DNA from 3 places in the Lysinibacillus sp. NPDC097279 genome. Region 1 is predicted to be linked to each of the others. Evidence: riboswitches for the same ligand, from Rfam matches in the RefSeq annotation. Region 1 holds a riboswitch; each other region holds the start of a gene.
The links. Region 1 has a riboswitch for cobalamin ahead of cobT (nicotinate-nucleotide--dimethylbenzimidazole phosphoribosyltransferase). Riboswitches for the same ligand answer to the same signal wherever they lie in the genome.

Region 1 (5,598 bases):
CCTGTGCCTCTACAAATTCACCGTAGCAGTTATCAACAAAAATAACGGCATGTGGGGCCAATTCTCGTACTTTCTCACACATTTCTGCAATTTGTGAGATCGTAAAGGATGGACGCGTTGCATAGCCCTTTGAACGTTGAATCGCTATCATTTTTGTATTAGGCGTTATGGCTGCAGCGACTGCCGTCCAATCAATCGTTTCGTTATCGATTAAATCTACATGGCGATAGCCAATTTTATAATCTTTCAGTGAACCTGTATCTTTGTCACCACCATCGACAATTGATTGTAGCGTGTCATATGGTTGACCTGAAATATAAAGTAATTCATCACCTGGTCGTAGCACACCGAATAGACTAAGCGTAATCGCATGTGTGCCGGATATAATTTGCGGACGGACTATCGCTGCCTCTGCTCCGAAAACTTGTGCATATACACGCTCAAGATTGTCACGTCCTTCGTCATCATAGCCATAGCCATTAGAAGGGTGTAAATGATAATCACTTACTTGATGTGCTCTGAAGGCGGAAAGTACTTTTTGCTGATTGAAGAACGCCATATCCTCTACTTTCTTGTGATAAGGTCGCACCTTTTCTTCTATTTTTTCCGCTAATGTTAACGTCTCTGCTGTTAAATGGGTTGTAAATGTCATTGTTTTCGTCTCCGTTTCAAATTGTTCTTTCCTATCTTATCAATTTGTTTGCAACCCTGCAAAAATTGCTATTGTGTCTAGCTGTTAAATGCGCTAAGCTAAGGGGCGGACTTACTACAATTTATTCTCGTTTAAGGAGGGAAAGTGATGGCTTGGGAAGTTTTTAGCATCATTGGGACAATTGCCTTCGCTATTTCCGGAGCAATAATAGCAATGGAAGAAGAATACGATTTATTCGGTGTATATATACTCGGCATTGTAACTGCTTTTGGTGGAGGGGCCATTCGTAATTTATTGATTGGTCTACCTGTGACAACATTATGGGGGCAAGATATGATGTTCCAAATTGCGATTGCTGCTATTACAATATTTTTTATTTTTCCACATCATCTTATACAGCATTGGCACCGTTGGGGCAATTTCACAGATGCTATTGGTTTATCGGCTTTTGCGATACAAGGTGCATTGTACGCTGTCAAACTCAATATGCCTATTAGTGCAGTAATTGTTGCTGCTGTTTTAACTGGTTCAGGCGGTGGTATTGTTCGTGATTTATTGGCAGGACGTAAACCACTTGTTCTCCGCGATGAAATTTACGGTGTATGGGCAGCACTAGCTGGTCTACTTATTGGACTGGAATTACTGCCAGGAGACATCTTCTTATATGCATTATTCGGAGTCATAACGATATTACGAGTTCTTTCTTATATGAAGAAATGGCGTTTGCCATTACGGAAATTGAATCGAGCATAAGCAATACCTTCTATTCATTCTTTTGCAGTAAATAAAAAATTAGAAGTGAACATGAGTTGATGGGAGCGAAGGCGGTGACTCCTGCGGGAACTGCACGCTTAGTAAGACGCAACAAACGACGCGACAGCGACGGTTGCGGCTTACAGTGTGCCCGCGGAAAGAACCGCCGCAGCGGACATCTACGGCGCAGTAAAAAAAGGGCTAGTTTCATTCTTTTGCAGTAAATAAAAAATTAGAAGTGAACATGAGTTGATGGGAGCGAAGGCGGTGACTCCTGCGGGAACTGCACGCATAGTAAGACGCAACAAACGACGCGACAGCGACGGTTGCGGCTTACGGTGTGCCCGCGGAAAGCACCGCCGCAGCGGACATCTACGGCGCAGTAAAAAAGTGTTAGATTGATTCCAGTCAATCTAACACTTTTTCTCTTTTGTCCTCGTTCGAACCTTTGACCTCTCAAATACCCCATCACTTCTCTTCAACTAGCGCCATAGTTTCTGCTAATGTAGCCATATTGCTCATCATCGAACAAGCTGCATCTAGAATTGGAAAGGCTAGTGCTGCACCAGAGCCCTCTCCCAATCGCATATTCATATGAAGCATCGGCTCAACTCCTAGCAATTCGGCTGCTATTTTGGCACCTGGTTCTTCAGAGGCATGAGAAGGTATAATATAGTCTTGTACTTTTGGTTCAAGTTCATATGCTATTAGTGCTGCTATTGTAGAAATAAAGCCATCAATCACAACTGGTTTACGATTTGCAGCTGCAGCTAGGATAATACCCGCCATCGCACCTATTTCTAACCCCCCCACTTTTGCAAGTATATCCAGCGCATCATGACGATTAGGTTTGTTTATTTCAATTGCCATTTGAATAACCGCTACTTTATGTTCAATTCCTCCTGCCCCAAGCCCTGCACCGAATCCCGTCACTTCCTGTGGATGACAACCACGAAGTACTGATAATATAGCCGCACTTGGTGTTGTATTGCCGATGCCCATTTCACCTGTACCAAGAACATTTGCCCCTTTTGCTATTTCTGCTGTTGCAATTTCAATACCTACTTCAATTGACTGGATTGCTTCTTCCCTTGTCATTGCCGGACCTATTGCCATATTGTCTGTACCATACTTAATTTTTTTCATTAACACCTTTGCATCAAGCGGTATATCCTCTTTGACACCAACATCTACCGTTACTATTTTTGCATTTGTTATTTTGGCAATTGCACAAACGCCTGTTACCCCTTTAGGGAAATTTAATGTTTGCAAAAACGTGACATTTTGCGGATTTGATGTTACCCCTTCTTCACAAACACCATGATCTGCTGCACAAACAATGATTACTTTGTTATCAAGTTTTGGATATAGTTCTCCCGTAATGCCAGCTAATTGTATAGCTAGCGACTCCAGTTTCCCTAAACTGCTAGGAGGCTTGCTAAGTGAATCAATACGTTCCTTAGCTGTTTCCTTCATTGTATTATTAGTAGGTTGAATGCGTTGAATCGTTTGTTGTAATAATTGCATCATCATCTCTCCTTTTTTTAATCATTTACATTTAGAATGAAAAAATGGAAAAGCCTGTAGTTTATTTCATAACAAATAAACTACAGACTTTTCCATCGTCTATATCATTCAAAGCAATTAGGCAGGTCTCCTGGCTCAATTTCAACATTTTATAGAACCTTCCCAGCATAACGCTAGTGGTATTTTCTATAAAACTCCATTTTACAGTGGCGGGACCGCTAAAGCATTTCACTTTATTCCCTATTCTCCCATAGTGGGCACCTAATGCTTTTATGTAATTACTTTAAATTTACGATAAAGTTTTTTTCGTGTCAATATTGGATAAAGTTTGCGTGACAGCACTTTTTGCACCGCCAACATTAAGTATAAACTAAATAAAATAAGGTATTTAACAACTGAATTGTTAAATACCTGTGTCCTACATTATTTAAATTCTAATTCCCCATCATAAGCAAGCATGCCGCCTTCTAGGTTTGTTACATCAAAGCCTTGTGCTTCTAAATATGCACATGCATTTGCTGAGCGTCCGCCAGCTTTACAGACGATAATGTAAGGTTTAGATCTATCTATTTCTTCTAAGCGCTCAGGAATTGTTCCAAGTGCAATATGCTTAGCGCCTGGAATGACACCTTGTGCTACCTCGTCATCTTCTCGCACATCGATAATGTATAAGTCCTCATTCGAATCTAGTTGTTCTAATAATTGCGTTGTATCCATCGATTTCATCTTTACAGTCCTCCAATATATCAATTTCCTATTACATTATAGCGTGAACGAAAAAAAACAGCTAGTGATGTAACACTAGCTGCCTAAAAATGACTCTATTCTTCTGTCTCTAAAAATTCGACTTGCTTTGCTGGAACGAAAGTAGAAATTGCGTGTTTGTAAATGAGATGCTGTTTACTTTCAGCATCGACTAGTAATACTGTAAAGTTATCATAGGATTTCACTGTTCCTTTTAGCTGGAACCCGTTTAACAGAAACACAGTTACAAAAACACTGTTTTTACGTAGATGGTTCAAAAACGTATCTTGCAAATTGATTGATTTCATAGAATGCGCCTCCCCTACTCTCTTTCTACCTCTTCATTCCTATAGTAGCATGTTATCCCAATTTATCAATTAGTAATTTTTAGAAATTATTAAAGTTTTTAGTCTTTTTCAATAAAATGAATATCCATCTTATTGCGGAAATAAGTAAGTTGTCTTTTCGCATAGCGACGAGAATTTTGTTTTAAATTTTCAATTGCTTCTTCTAAAGTGCATCGACCATCTAAGTAATCATATATTTCCTTATAGCCAATTGCCTGAATTGACTGTACGCCTCGAATATTTTGCTGCCACAACCCTTTTACTTCTTGTAACAGCCCTTTGTCCATCATCAAATCTACTCTGCGATTTATGCGATCATATAACGCATCGCGTGACATATTTTCACCTAGCCCTATAATCAAATGGCGATAAAGGGGGATTTCTCCTCGATTGTGTTCTTCAGAGGCTTTTGAAACACCACTTAATTCAATCATTTCTAACGCTCGAATGACGCGACGCGTATTGTTAGGGTGAATTGTTTCCGCTGTTTTCGGATCCAATGCTAATAGTTTTGCATGCATTGCTTCAGGACCTAACTTTTCTAGCTCCTCATAATAAGCCTTACGTGCTACCTCATCTACTTGCTCCTCGGTAAATTGGAAATCATAGAGCACGGCTTGTACATATAACCCAGAGCCTCCAACAATAATTGGTAGCTTTCCTCGTGCTTGTATTTCACTAATTTTGGCACGTACCAATTTTTGATAATCTGCTACCGAAAAGGATTCTGTAGGCTCCTTGAAGCTTAATAAATGATGTGGGACACCTTGCATCTCTTCCGCAGTAATTTTCGCAGTACCAATATCTAGGCCTTTATAAATTTGCATGGAATCGCCGTTAATAATTTCACCATTATACTTTTTTGCTAACTCAATGCTCAGTGCTGTTTTACCAGAGGCTGTTGGTCCAACGATTGCTACAACCTCTGCTTGCTGTATTTTATTTTGTATCATACTTTTCTAACCACCGTAATAAAACTTGATGAACCGCCTGATGATTGTCTTCATTTAAAATTTCATGTCGCTTATCTTCAAATAAATAGACTGTAACATCCTGTACACCTGCTGCTGCAAACCGCTCTGCCACATTATACACACCGTGACCACCATCTCCAACAGGGTCCTTGCTACCACTTATCAAAAGGATCGGTAAGTTTTTGTTTATTTTTTCAATCTCATTTTTTCGATTCAGTACCATAAGACCCGCCGTTAAATCAACAAAAAATTGATTGGTTGGTATAAAGCCACAATATGGATCATCAATATATTTTTGCACCTCGTGCTCTACAGAACATAACCAATCATACGCTGTTTTGGCATTCGGAACTTGCTTATTGAAGCTCCCAAAGCTCAATTTGTTTAGTAAAGGGCTCTCCATCTCTTTGCCTCGTTGCATTGCCAATACTTGTGCTACATAATGCCCAATCTTATGCAGTGTTGAGACATTACCTGTTCCACAAAGTATAACGTTAGCCACGTCATTGCTGTAAAGTTGAATATACCTTCTAGCAATGAAAGAACCCATACTATGTCCGAACAAGATGAATGGCACATCTGCAAATTGAGCATGCATTGC
Region 2 (5,598 bases), on a different contig from region 1:
TCCATTCGTTTCCTCCTGTTTGATAGTTGAACTGCTTTAATGCTTGCTTTTTTTTGCTAGCGAGCATACTTGTCACCAATTCTGGGTTCTGTGGTGCTTCAGCAAAGGCAGAAGCAGCAGGAACCATTAGTGCAGAACATGCTACGACAGCGATTGATTTCATCACCCAGTTTTTCAATTGTTTTCCCTCCTTGAGTAAAATATGACATTTCACTATTTATAACGGATGGATAAAAGAAAAGTTTCATTCCTCAATAAATTTTTATAAAATTGTTTGTAAATTGTTTGAGTGCCTGTCACCCAAATGCTCGATTAGTTTTTGTAAGTCTTCTTTTGAACGAGGCATCTGTATATTCTTATCAAAAAGATTTTTATTTTGCAGGGCGAGAGCTATGTCAAAAACCCAAGGTCGTTCAAGATGCGCTAGTTCAAGCAACTTCTCCTGATAGAACAATTCAACAGGATCCCCATTATAAATAACTTTACCAGCCTCCATCACAATTATTTGATCTGCCCATTCATAAGCCAAAGCAATATCATGGGTCGCCAATAAAAATGTTCGTTGCCCATTTTCTAATTTAGCTAAATAATGTAAAAGCTGTGCAGCATAATAATTGTCTAGTCCAGCAGTTGGTTCATCTAATAATAAAACAGATGGTTCCATTGCGAGCACACCTGCCATCGCCACACGTTTTTTCTGTCCGACACTTAAAAAATGAATCGGTTTCTCAAGTAATGATTCGACCTCTGTTTGTGCGACAGCCCAGGCGATTTTTTCCTCGATTTTTTCTTGTGACCAGCCAAGATTTAATGGACCGAAAGCGATGTCTTGCTTTACGGTACCTGAAAAAAGTTGATTGTCAGCATCTTGAAATACGATGCCTACTTGTTGGCGTAATGCTGATAATGCTTTTCTTGAATAGCTAAGTGCTTCGTTGCAAAAGGTAATATTGCCAGCGGTCGGTTTTAAAATCCCATTTAGATGCTGGAATAATGTTGATTTACCAGCACCATTATGACCGAGTAGGGCGATTTTTTTCCCCTTTGGAATTTGTAATGTAATATCTGTTAGTGCCTCAGTACCGTCTGCATAGGCATACGATAACTGTTGAAGCTCAAAATAAAGTTCAGTCATGAGAAAAAACCTCCATATAAGATGAGGAATAAAAAAATAATAACCATTCCAACCCAATTTTTCTTGCTGTATCGTACACTATCTTGCCAATAGACCGATTCGCCACCACGTGCCTGCATCGCATTATTAAGTTCGCGACTACGTTGAAACATTTCGGCAAACAAAGCTGCAATGAGCATGGAAATCGACCTAAGCCATTGCATTGGTGATTGATAGCCAAGGCGTGATTGTTGCGCAAGATGGATTTTTTGCATGCTATTTAAAAAAATGAAAATAAATCGATACGTAAGCTCTACTAACTCTACAAATAAAACAGGTAGACGCCATTGACGTAATACGTGGCAAATAGATTGGACCGATGTTGTTAATATTAAAAAGTACAAACAACTAATGCTACCTAGTACACTGAACAATAACTGCTGTGCTGTAATCAAACTTGCATTACCGATAAAAAAAGTCCAATGACTAAGTGAAAATGCAAAGGAATGTGCTGGTAGTATACTTGAATTTGGCGCAATTGAAATCAAAATAGATACTAAACTAGATAGTAGAAAAAAACCTGGTAACAATAGTAATTTTACATAATATGAAAAGGGGATTTTTGCGTATAAAATGATAAAAGCACTCATTACAATAAATGTAATGAGTGAAATAAGTTCATCTTTCACGATAAGCGATAATAGCAGTAACCCTAAGGAAAACGTCATTTTTTCTAACGGATGAACAGTCGCTAGTTTATTCATATAAGCATATTTATCAATGAGTAACATTGTTTAACCTTCCTTATGCTTGCCGCGCATATAGCCTACAAAATAGCCGATAAAGCCAGCACCAATCGCAGCCTGTAATACGAATAATAAGCTTTCGATTTCACCGCTTGGTGGCTCCCATAAGCTTTCAAACCATGGTTCATACTCTGCATTAATTTCACCGATTGCAGCTTCCGCTTCTCCGTCAGCACCACCAAATTCTGCACCCTTTTGTACGAAAAGGGGGATGATTGCTAAAAGCACAACGACAGCAAGTAGTAACATATTTTTCTTCATCTTAATGTGCCTCCTTTGCTGAGAAAACACGAAGAGCCTTTAATTCGCTCACGTTGTATTTTTTTAGGAAATTCATGACGATAACAGTTAAAATCCCTTCACTAATTGCGAGAGGAATTTGTGTTAAAGCAAAAATCCCTGCAAATTTTGTGAATGATGCCATAAAGCCTCCTACTTCAGAAGGGAAAGCTAGTGCTAATTGAACTGAAGTGACAACATAAGTACCTAAGTCCCCAAGCATCGCGGCAAAAAAGACAGCGATAGAAAATGAAAGACCAATTTTTTGAGAACCTTTAAAGACATAATATGCAATAATTGGACCTACAATCGCCATTGAGAAAGCATTTGCACCTAAAGTAGTAATACCACCATGCGCTAAAAGTAAAGATTGAAATAATAAAACGATTGTTCCAATTACGCTCATTGCTAATGGCCCGAAAAGAACCGTACCAAGACCAACACCAGTAGGATGTGAGCAGCTTCCTGTTACTGATGGGATTTTCAGTGCTGATAAAACGAATGCAAACGCACCTGATAAGCCTAATATCATTTTTGTTTCAGGATTTTCATCAATTGTTTTACGAATAGAACGCAATCCTAAAATAATAAATGGAATCGAAACGACCCACCAAAAAATCGCCCATTCAATCGGCAAAAACCCTTCCATGATATGCATGGCAAACGCTCGATTTGGTACTAGTAAAAAAGCTAGTAAGAAATAACTAAGTTTCCAAAAAGAAAATTTCAAAACCATTCCTCCTTCACAGTCATTTTCGAATGTAAGATGCGCAATAAAAAAAGCACTTCTCCGTCTAGGAAAAAGTGCATAGCTGAAAAAGCAAATACTAATGGTCATTTGCTAAGCCGCACACCTATCCTCGTAGGTTGAAACGATCACGATTTTTTCGGCAGGTCTCCTGGCTTAAGATCAACATTTTATAGGCCTTCCCGTCCTTTGGACAGTGACATTTTCTATAAAATTCCCTCATACAGTGGCGGGACCGCGCCGGACTTAAACCGGCTTCCCTTTTAAGCGAAATGTATACACTTCACACCGAAAAAAGATGAAATTGTGAGTTTTCACGAAGAAGTGTAACATGTTTTTCCAATCATTAGCTATTCTTTTTTTTTTTAAAAGATTTTTTAATAGAATTACATTCTAGAAAATTCAGATAAATGTAAGAGAGAATCAATCAAATTTAACGGAATATTTGTTGAAATTTTATTAAAAATCTAATAAATGAAAAAAGAAATGTTGAAAAGAGTAAAAATAATAGGCTATGATAGAAACAGTTTTATACTCTTTTTATGAATATTTCATTTCAAAATTTAATTATAAATCCATCATTAAGTGCTCGAAATACTTCGAGATAATAGGGAAATCGGTGTAAATCCGATACAGCCCCCGCTACTGTAATAGCTGATGAAATCGCAATGCCACTGGAAACTTGGGAAGGCGCGAAAGTAAGAGGAAGCTTAAGTCAGGAAACCTGCTTAGTTGATGATATGCAAACTTTTCGGAGGGAGAAGTGAAGCGAGAGCGGATACGTGTATATTCGTTTTTATTTTGGCTTCTATAAAACCTTTACTCTTCGATGTTGAGTAAAGGTTTTTTCTTTTTCCTAAAAGTCAATGAGGGGAGAACAGCAATGACAACTTGGAACTTAGAGGGCATGAAAACACATCTTTTTATTTGTAATGGTAGTAGTTGCATGAAAAAAGAGGCTGAGGAAATTACGTTGGCCATACGAGATGAAATAGAGAAATTAGCACTCGATAAGGAAATACATACAACAAGAACGCGTTGTAATGGCAGATGCAAAGATGCATGTGTTGTAATCGCGTATCCACAGGGAAATTGGTATCGTGTGCCAACAGTAGAGCATGGTAGAACGCTTGTAAAAGATTTAAACGATGATTCTTTACATAGTGAGCATGTGTTTACTTTGACAGAAGGTACGTTGCAGCGTACCCCGCAAACAACAGCCATAAAAGGCATCGACAAGGTGAAAGAGGGGTAGAAAATGGCGCAAAAAGGAAAGATTTTTGTTGTAGGCTTTGGACCTGGTGATTTCAAACATATTACAACCCGTGCTGTAGAGGCATTGCAACAAAGTGAATTTATTATCGGTTATAAAACATATGTTGAGCTCATTCAAGATTTAGTAAGTGCAAAGTCGATTGTGAGTACTGGCATGACAGAAGAAGTGTCACGTGCACAAGAAGCAGTTCGTCAAGCCGAGGCTGGAAATATTGTTGCGGTTATTTCGAGTGGTGACTCGGGCGTATATGGAATGGCTGGACTTGTATATGAAGTCCTCATTGAGCTTGGTTGGACGGAAGCAACAGGGATTGAAGTTGAGATTGTGCCAGGAATTTCTGCTATTAATTCTTGTGCAAGTTTGCTAGGCGCACCGATTATGCATGATTCATGCACGATTAGTTTAAGTGATCATTTAACGCCTTGGAATTTAATTGCAAAGCGTGTGGAAGCTGCGGCGATGGCGGATTTTGTTATTGCTTTATATAACCCTAAAAGTGGTCGACGTACACGTCAAATCGTTGAAGCGCAACGGATTTTACTAGAATATCGATCACCTGATACGCCTGTAGGGCTTGTGAAAAGTGCGTACCGAGATCGTCAGGAAATAACAATGACAACGTTAGCAGAGATGCTCGAGCATGATATCGGCATGTTAACTACAGTAATTATTGGCAATTCATCGACATTTTTCTATGACAATAAAATGATTACTCCACGTGGCTATCAGCGCAAATATACACTTGGAGATGAAAAACAGCCTTTACGTCCACATCAGCGTTTAAGAGAAGAAAATGAACCGTGGGCAATGAACCAAGAAACAGGTACCGCACGCCAAGACTTTGCGGCAGATCCCAATGCAGGACGTATGAAAAGTAGTATTGCAGTAGCACCTGCGCCTGTAACAGTACCAGAAAAATCATCATTGGAAATGGCAGCAACAGCACTTGCCATGGTGAAAGGAACAACTGTCACAAAGACAACAACAAAGTTAGTCCAGCAAAAAATGGAGTCGATTTTTGAACTTGCTGTTAGTCCAGGGGTAGCAAATAAATTTTTCACGCCACAGCAAATGATGACGTTAGCTGAAGTTGTGGGAGATGAAGGCACGATGGAATATACACCAGACCATCAAATTCATTTGAAAATTCCAACGACAGAGCCTGAGATGATTACTGAAAAGTTAAGAGCAGTAGGCTTTTTACTTGCACCAATAGGGGATGTGCTGTCATTAAAAGCCTGTGATTTCTGTTATGGCGAGAAGGCAGATTCAATTCCATATGCAGAGGAAATTCAAGATAAGCTTGGTGGATTATCGCTGCCTAAAACTTTAAATATTGGCTTTAATGGCTGTGGCATGGCGTGCTATCGAGCAG
Region 3 (5,598 bases), on a different contig from region 1:
ATCCCATCACGTAAATTTGTACTTGTGGATTCAGCTTTTTAATTTCCGCTAAAATGGCGGCTATATTTTGTATAGCTTCTTGTGATGCCTTTAAAATGGCTGCAGTATTTATACCAGTTGTAGATGCTTCCTTTATAATTGGTAATAAATCATTTGCACCAGCCGTTAACGTAACCAGCTCGGCTTCTTGAATCGATGCTCTAAGCTTTGCATGATCATTTGTATAACCAAACCCGTTCACAGGTTTTTCTACATCACCTTGTAAGTCCGCCAAGACATTTTTCGTTGTATAGCCTGAATAGGCAAAACCTTTATTATACGAAGTTAACAAACCCGCTTGTTGCAATGCTTGTGCAACAAAATCTGTATACCCAAGGCCAATGCCTCCAACCTCATTCATGCCGTGTGCCAATGAATCACCTAGTGCTACATAATCTGCTTGTACGACCCAGCTTGGCGCAATGTCATCTTGCTTATTTTCTGCATTTGCTCCTACAGGGACTATTACCTGTAAAGCTAGTACACTAGCAGCTAAAAAACGAAACTTCTTTGTAAATTGCATATCCCCACTCCTCCTGCACATCTAATAATTTCTAGTTTACTAGATTGAGGATAAAAATGGGAACATTAATAGTTAATACCTGAAATTGACCTCTATACTCCTAGTTATTTACCTTATTCAAGCTGAACCTTTCCGTAAACACCACCTCCACCAACTGCAATATGTAATTGCCCTGTTCTTGCTAAATCAATCATCTGTGCAATTTTAAGTGGCACAATTTCTGCAAGCTGCTCGGTAGTAATACAATGGAGTATTGTCATTTCTGTTCCGAATGCACGTATTAGTTTCTCCATCATTTTCGGACCTAAACCTGGTATAAAATCAAGCGGTACTTGATGAATATACGGTGGCCTCTCACGTTCAGCACTATCTGGATCAGATAGTTCAATAATTCGACTTGCAACACCTTTTACAATTTGCGAACTTCCGCATGACTTACAAATGGTATCTTCATCATTTAACTGTTCACCACATTTAGCACATACTGTTTGATGATATTTGCCAAGCAAAGGGTTTAACCCATAATTCGCTATTATGGCACGTCCTTCCTGTTCATGGAGTGCCATCTTTAATTCGTTAAAATTAGCTGCCTTTAGTCGTAATTTTTGATATTCACGAGCAATTTTGCCAAGAGAATGGGCATCAGAATTTGTTACAAATGTATACTGTTGAATTTCTCGGATGTTTTTTACCATGTTGGTATCAGAGCTTAAACCAAGTTCTATTGCATCTATAAGCTGTGGATCGAATACTTCAGTTAAACTGTTGTGAACGCCTCTTCCAAATAAGCTTTTAAACGGGGTAAAAACATGCGCAGGAATAAAGAGACCTCCCAATTCCCGAACTTTTTGTTGTAGTACGCGTCCATCACAATAAATACGCTGTGAACTTAAATGAATATTTTTCATAAAGCCTTTCATCCAATTCGAAAAATCTGCCATCACTTCGATAGTTGGAAAATATGCGAGCACATGAATCGGGCCCTGACAGTTGCTATCATAAATTTCAATTTCCGATCCTGGAATAAGCGTCGTTTCTTGAAAACGAAGTCCCCCTTCCGTTAGCTCTTCTAGTTCACCTCGTTGTATCATCATCGTCATCTCAGCAAGTACCTCTGGCGAATGACAGTCTATAATGCCAATTATATCGAGCCCTTTTTTTGCACTTGCCATCTCTAAAATTCGCGATAATGTTAAAGTTTTACTTCCTGTAATCTTTACTGCCCGCCCACTCATCGTTCGACCAATGTGAATATGTAAATCCGTATAATAGTCGTGAAACATGTATACAGCTCCTTTTTTGTTTCATTATAAAATAAAAAAAAACCTTACATTGCTGCAAGGCATTTTCATGATTTAAGATGGATGGTTTTGATGTGTGCCATTATCCGTCTCGTATGAACCTGAACCTTGATTTGGCGTCGTCGCTGCATCATAAGCAATTAAAGTAACGCCAATTTTCTTTTCTAGCTCATTAATTTTTTCTAGCTGTGTGTCATCTAATTGTGCAAATTTAATCTCGTCCATATTCGTCACGCATCCTTTCAAAAGTAACGTTCCCCGAATATCTCACAACTATACAAAAATTAAATCACAAAAATCTTCTGAATTGTTTCGGTGACTGGCACTTATGTATTTTTTGTGAATTGTTCAGATACATATGTTAAATAAGGTTTGCCTGTCAGTGGGTGTGTTTGAATATCGGCGTAAACGCCAAAAACATCACGCAGTAGTTTAGGCGTTAATACTTCCTCTGGTGTGCCGTAATGAACAATACTCCCTTGTTGTAAAACATAAATTTGATCACAATACATAGCCGCCATATTTAAATCATGTAAAGCAGCAACAACAGTTAAATGAAGTGTTTGAATTAAGTCCATTAATTGTAGTTGATGCTGAATATCTAAGTGATTTGTTGGCTCGTCTAATATAAGCACTTGCGCCTGTTGTGCTAATGCACGAGCGACCATTACTCTCTTTTTTTCCCCTCCAGAAAGGGAGCTAAAGCTGCGAGTCTCCAGATGGGTAATACCTGTTTGCGCCAATGCCTCTTTGACAATTTTAAAGTCTTCCTTATCGTCCATCTCAAAAAGCTTCTTATGTGGCGTTCTTCCCATGCTCACCAAATCTCTCACTTTAAAATCAAATAACACAGGTGTTTCTTGGCTCACAACGGCTAATTTTTTTGCAATCACTCTACTTGATTGCTTAAAAATATCTTCCTCATTTAATAAAACTGTTCCACTTTCAGGCTTTAATAAACGATACATATTTTTCAATAGTGTAGACTTTCCACTACCATTAGGACCAATTAAACCGACAAATTGCTTTTCTTTTATTTGAATGCTTACTTTATCTAATATGCGCTGATCATGAATGGAGAATGATACATGCTTCGCCTCTAATGTCATAGCCTTTAATCTCCTTCACCAAATGAATAATTGTTACGGCGTAGTAGCCAAATGAAAAACGGTCCGCCACAAAAGGCAGTAATGATTCCAATAGGCATTTCCTCTGGTGCGATTAATACTCGCGCAATTGCATCCGCCCACACTAAGAAAATCCCTCCTAATAATGCACTAATAGGGATTACGTATTTATAATTAGATCCTACAATTAAGCGCACAATATGTGGAATGATTAAACCGACAAACCCAATGGAACCACTTACTGCAACGAGCACACCTGTTAGTAATGATACAAGTAGTATCAGTTGAATACGAAATTGTTGAAGATTAACACCTAACGTGACTGCCGCTTCTTCTCCAAGTAATAATAAATTTAAATTTCGATAATGTAGCCATAACAAACTAAAAACGATGAAAAAGATAATAGCTGGAATGACTACATTACTCCATTTTGCGCCTGCAAGACTTCCTAGCATCCAATACATAACGGCTTTTATACCGCCCTCTTCCTTGGACATCATCAACATAAAATTGGAAGTTGCAGACAATATAAATGATACCGCCATCCCCGCCAACAGCAAACGGAAAATAGAAATACGTCCCCCTACACGTGATAAGAAAAATACCAACACAATCGCAATAAAGGAACCTAAAAAGGCTGCTACTGAAAGTGCGTAGATACCTAAAAATGAAAAAGCACCTAAAATAATGACAGCCGTAGCCCCGACTGTTGCTCCTGAAGAAATACCCAAAATATAAGGATCCGCAATTGAATTACGGACAAGTGCTTGCACAGCCGCGCCAGCAATAGCTAAGCCTGCTCCAACAATGGCGGCAAGTATTACACGTGGGACACGTATTTGCCATATAATAATCTCCTGTGAGCGACTCCAATCAGGCTCTATCGTATTTGGGAAAATTGGAATTTTCGAGAAAATAACCTTCCATACATGTAGCGGTGTAATTGACACAGATCCAATCATAATAGCAGCTGTCATAGAAGCTATCAGCACTAAAAGAAGGATCAATGAAAAGTACATAAATTTTTTGTTCATTTGTTTATTAACTCCTTATCAATCATGATAAATACGAAGCAATAAAAAAGGGTATTCTACGCAATAATGCATAGAAATACCCTAGGTTAAACAAAGTTGGAGAAGTATCCACCAATTGTCCGTAATTGCTTGCATCCTCGTGGGCATTACAGGTATAAACTAATTGGCAGGTCTCCTGGCTTCGATTCTGCGTAACTATGATTGCCTTCCCATTCCTTAAAGCACAGTGGCTACTACATCATAGAACTCCTCGTTACAGTTGCGGGACAGCGTCGGACTTACACCGACTTCCCTTTTAAGTGGCACTCATTAACAAGTGTCACACCAATAGTTTCTGAAATTTTAAAATTATGACGATTCTATCATACATAATTATGCTAGTCTATAGCTTCTTTCATCTAGGAATCAATCTTTCCTCTTTTCAACTTCATACATATAAATTTTCGTAGAAAACCTTATCCATAATTTCTGCACATTTACTTGTTACATTAAAAACAATCAATAGTAAGGAGGAAATTCATATGATATTCAAAAGAAATTTATTTCTCGGTTTCATGGCGGCAATCACTTTACTAATACTTTCAGCTTGCTCTGAGGATACAGTGGAGTCACAACCTGCTAATAGTGACGTAATGGATCATGGCGAAGAGATGGATCATTCAAGCTCTGGTGATGTTCCTTCTACTTTAAAAACTGCTGAAAATCCTAAATTTCCAGTAGGCACTACTGCTGTTATTACGGAAGGACATATGTCTGGGATGGAAGGAGCAGAGGCAACGATTGTTGGGGCGTATGATACAACCGCCTATATTGTTTCCTATGAACCGACTACTGGAGGAAAGAAAATAGAAAATCATAAATGGGTTATACATGAGGAATTAATAGATTCTGGTGATGCCCCGTTGGCTCCAGGCACAGAAGTTAAAACAACTGCATCGCATATGAAAGGCATGGAAAATGCCACTGTTCACATTGATGAAGCAGTCCAAACGACCGTTTATATGATTGATTACCCTTCAACAACTACAGGTGAAGAAATAAAAAATCATAAATGGGTTACAGAAGACGAACTAGCGTCCAAATAAAAAATCAACCTCTGACGGTTATTCCTTCAGAGGTTGATTTTTTATTTGTCTAATATTTTTTGTCAGCTAGCTTATGCCATTTATAGCCGATTCCCCATACTGTCTGTAAATAATCCTCTACAGGGAAGCCACTTTTCCGTAGTTTATCTCGTAAATTACGCATATGTGAATCAATTGTTCGATCTTCAATTGTTACATTATATCCCCAGACAGTATTAATTAAATGTTCTCTTGAAAAAACTTTATTTTGATATTCAAGAAATAACGCTAACATGGCAAATTCTTTTGGCGTTAAAAGAATATCCTCTTGGTGAAAAGACAATTCAACGGATTCTTTATTTAATCGTAGCCCTTCAAAAACAACTACTGTTTCTTCTGTTTTTGTTCTTCTTAAAACTGCATGTATACGTGCTAATAACTCCTCCTCATCGAAAGGCTTTAACATGTAGTCGTCTGCCCCCATATTTAAGCCTCTTATAACATCAGCCT

Region 2: another riboswitch for cobalamin. It lies ahead of ACIQ1H_RS03680 (energy-coupling factor ABC transporter permease); the one in region 1 lies ahead of cobT (nicotinate-nucleotide--dimethylbenzimidazole phosphoribosyltransferase).
Region 3: another riboswitch for cobalamin. It lies ahead of ACIQ1H_RS22010 (FecCD family ABC transporter permease); the one in region 1 lies ahead of cobT (nicotinate-nucleotide--dimethylbenzimidazole phosphoribosyltransferase).

The regions. Positions count from the first base shown of each region.
Region 1 covers NZ_JBIWDA010000002.1:380,420-386,017, reverse strand. The annotation lists gene ACIQ1H_RS11925 (methionine gamma-lyase family protein) at 1-652, opposite strand, end outside; gene ACIQ1H_RS11920 (trimeric intracellular cation channel family protein) at 800-1,405, shown strand; gene cobT (nicotinate-nucleotide--dimethylbenzimidazole phosphoribosyltransferase) at 1,874-2,932, opposite strand; cobalamin riboswitch at 3,036-3,212, opposite strand; gene ACIQ1H_RS11910 (rhodanese-like domain-containing protein) at 3,356-3,658, opposite strand; gene hfq (RNA chaperone Hfq) at 3,754-3,984, opposite strand; gene miaA (tRNA (adenosine(37)-N6)-dimethylallyltransferase MiaA) at 4,083-4,976, opposite strand; gene ACIQ1H_RS11895 (alpha/beta fold hydrolase) at 4,963-5,598, opposite strand, start outside.
Region 2 covers NZ_JBIWDA010000001.1:762,535-768,132, forward strand. The annotation lists gene ACIQ1H_RS03660 (S8 family peptidase) at 1-178, opposite strand, end outside; gene ACIQ1H_RS03665 (energy-coupling factor ABC transporter ATP-binding protein) at 263-1,135, opposite strand; gene cbiQ (cobalt ECF transporter T component CbiQ) at 1,132-1,905, opposite strand; gene ACIQ1H_RS03675 (energy-coupling factor ABC transporter substrate-binding protein) at 1,909-2,181, opposite strand; gene ACIQ1H_RS03680 (energy-coupling factor ABC transporter permease) at 2,183-2,929, opposite strand; cobalamin riboswitch at 3,072-3,255, opposite strand; cobalamin riboswitch at 3,514-3,693, shown strand; gene ACIQ1H_RS03685 ((2Fe-2S) ferredoxin domain-containing protein) at 3,831-4,202, shown strand; gene cobJ (precorrin-3B C(17)-methyltransferase) at 4,206-5,598, shown strand, end outside.
Region 3 covers NZ_JBIWDA010000010.1:41,734-47,331, reverse strand. The annotation lists gene ACIQ1H_RS22030 (S-layer homology domain-containing protein) at 1-562, opposite strand, end outside; gene ACIQ1H_RS22025 (endonuclease Q family protein) at 676-1,845, opposite strand; gene ACIQ1H_RS22020 (hypothetical protein) at 1,918-2,088, opposite strand; gene ACIQ1H_RS22015 (heme ABC transporter ATP-binding protein) at 2,190-2,972, opposite strand; gene ACIQ1H_RS22010 (FecCD family ABC transporter permease) at 2,978-4,024, opposite strand; cobalamin riboswitch at 4,173-4,368, opposite strand; gene ACIQ1H_RS22005 (YdhK family protein) at 4,546-5,109, shown strand; gene ACIQ1H_RS22000 (response regulator transcription factor) at 5,159-5,598, opposite strand, start outside.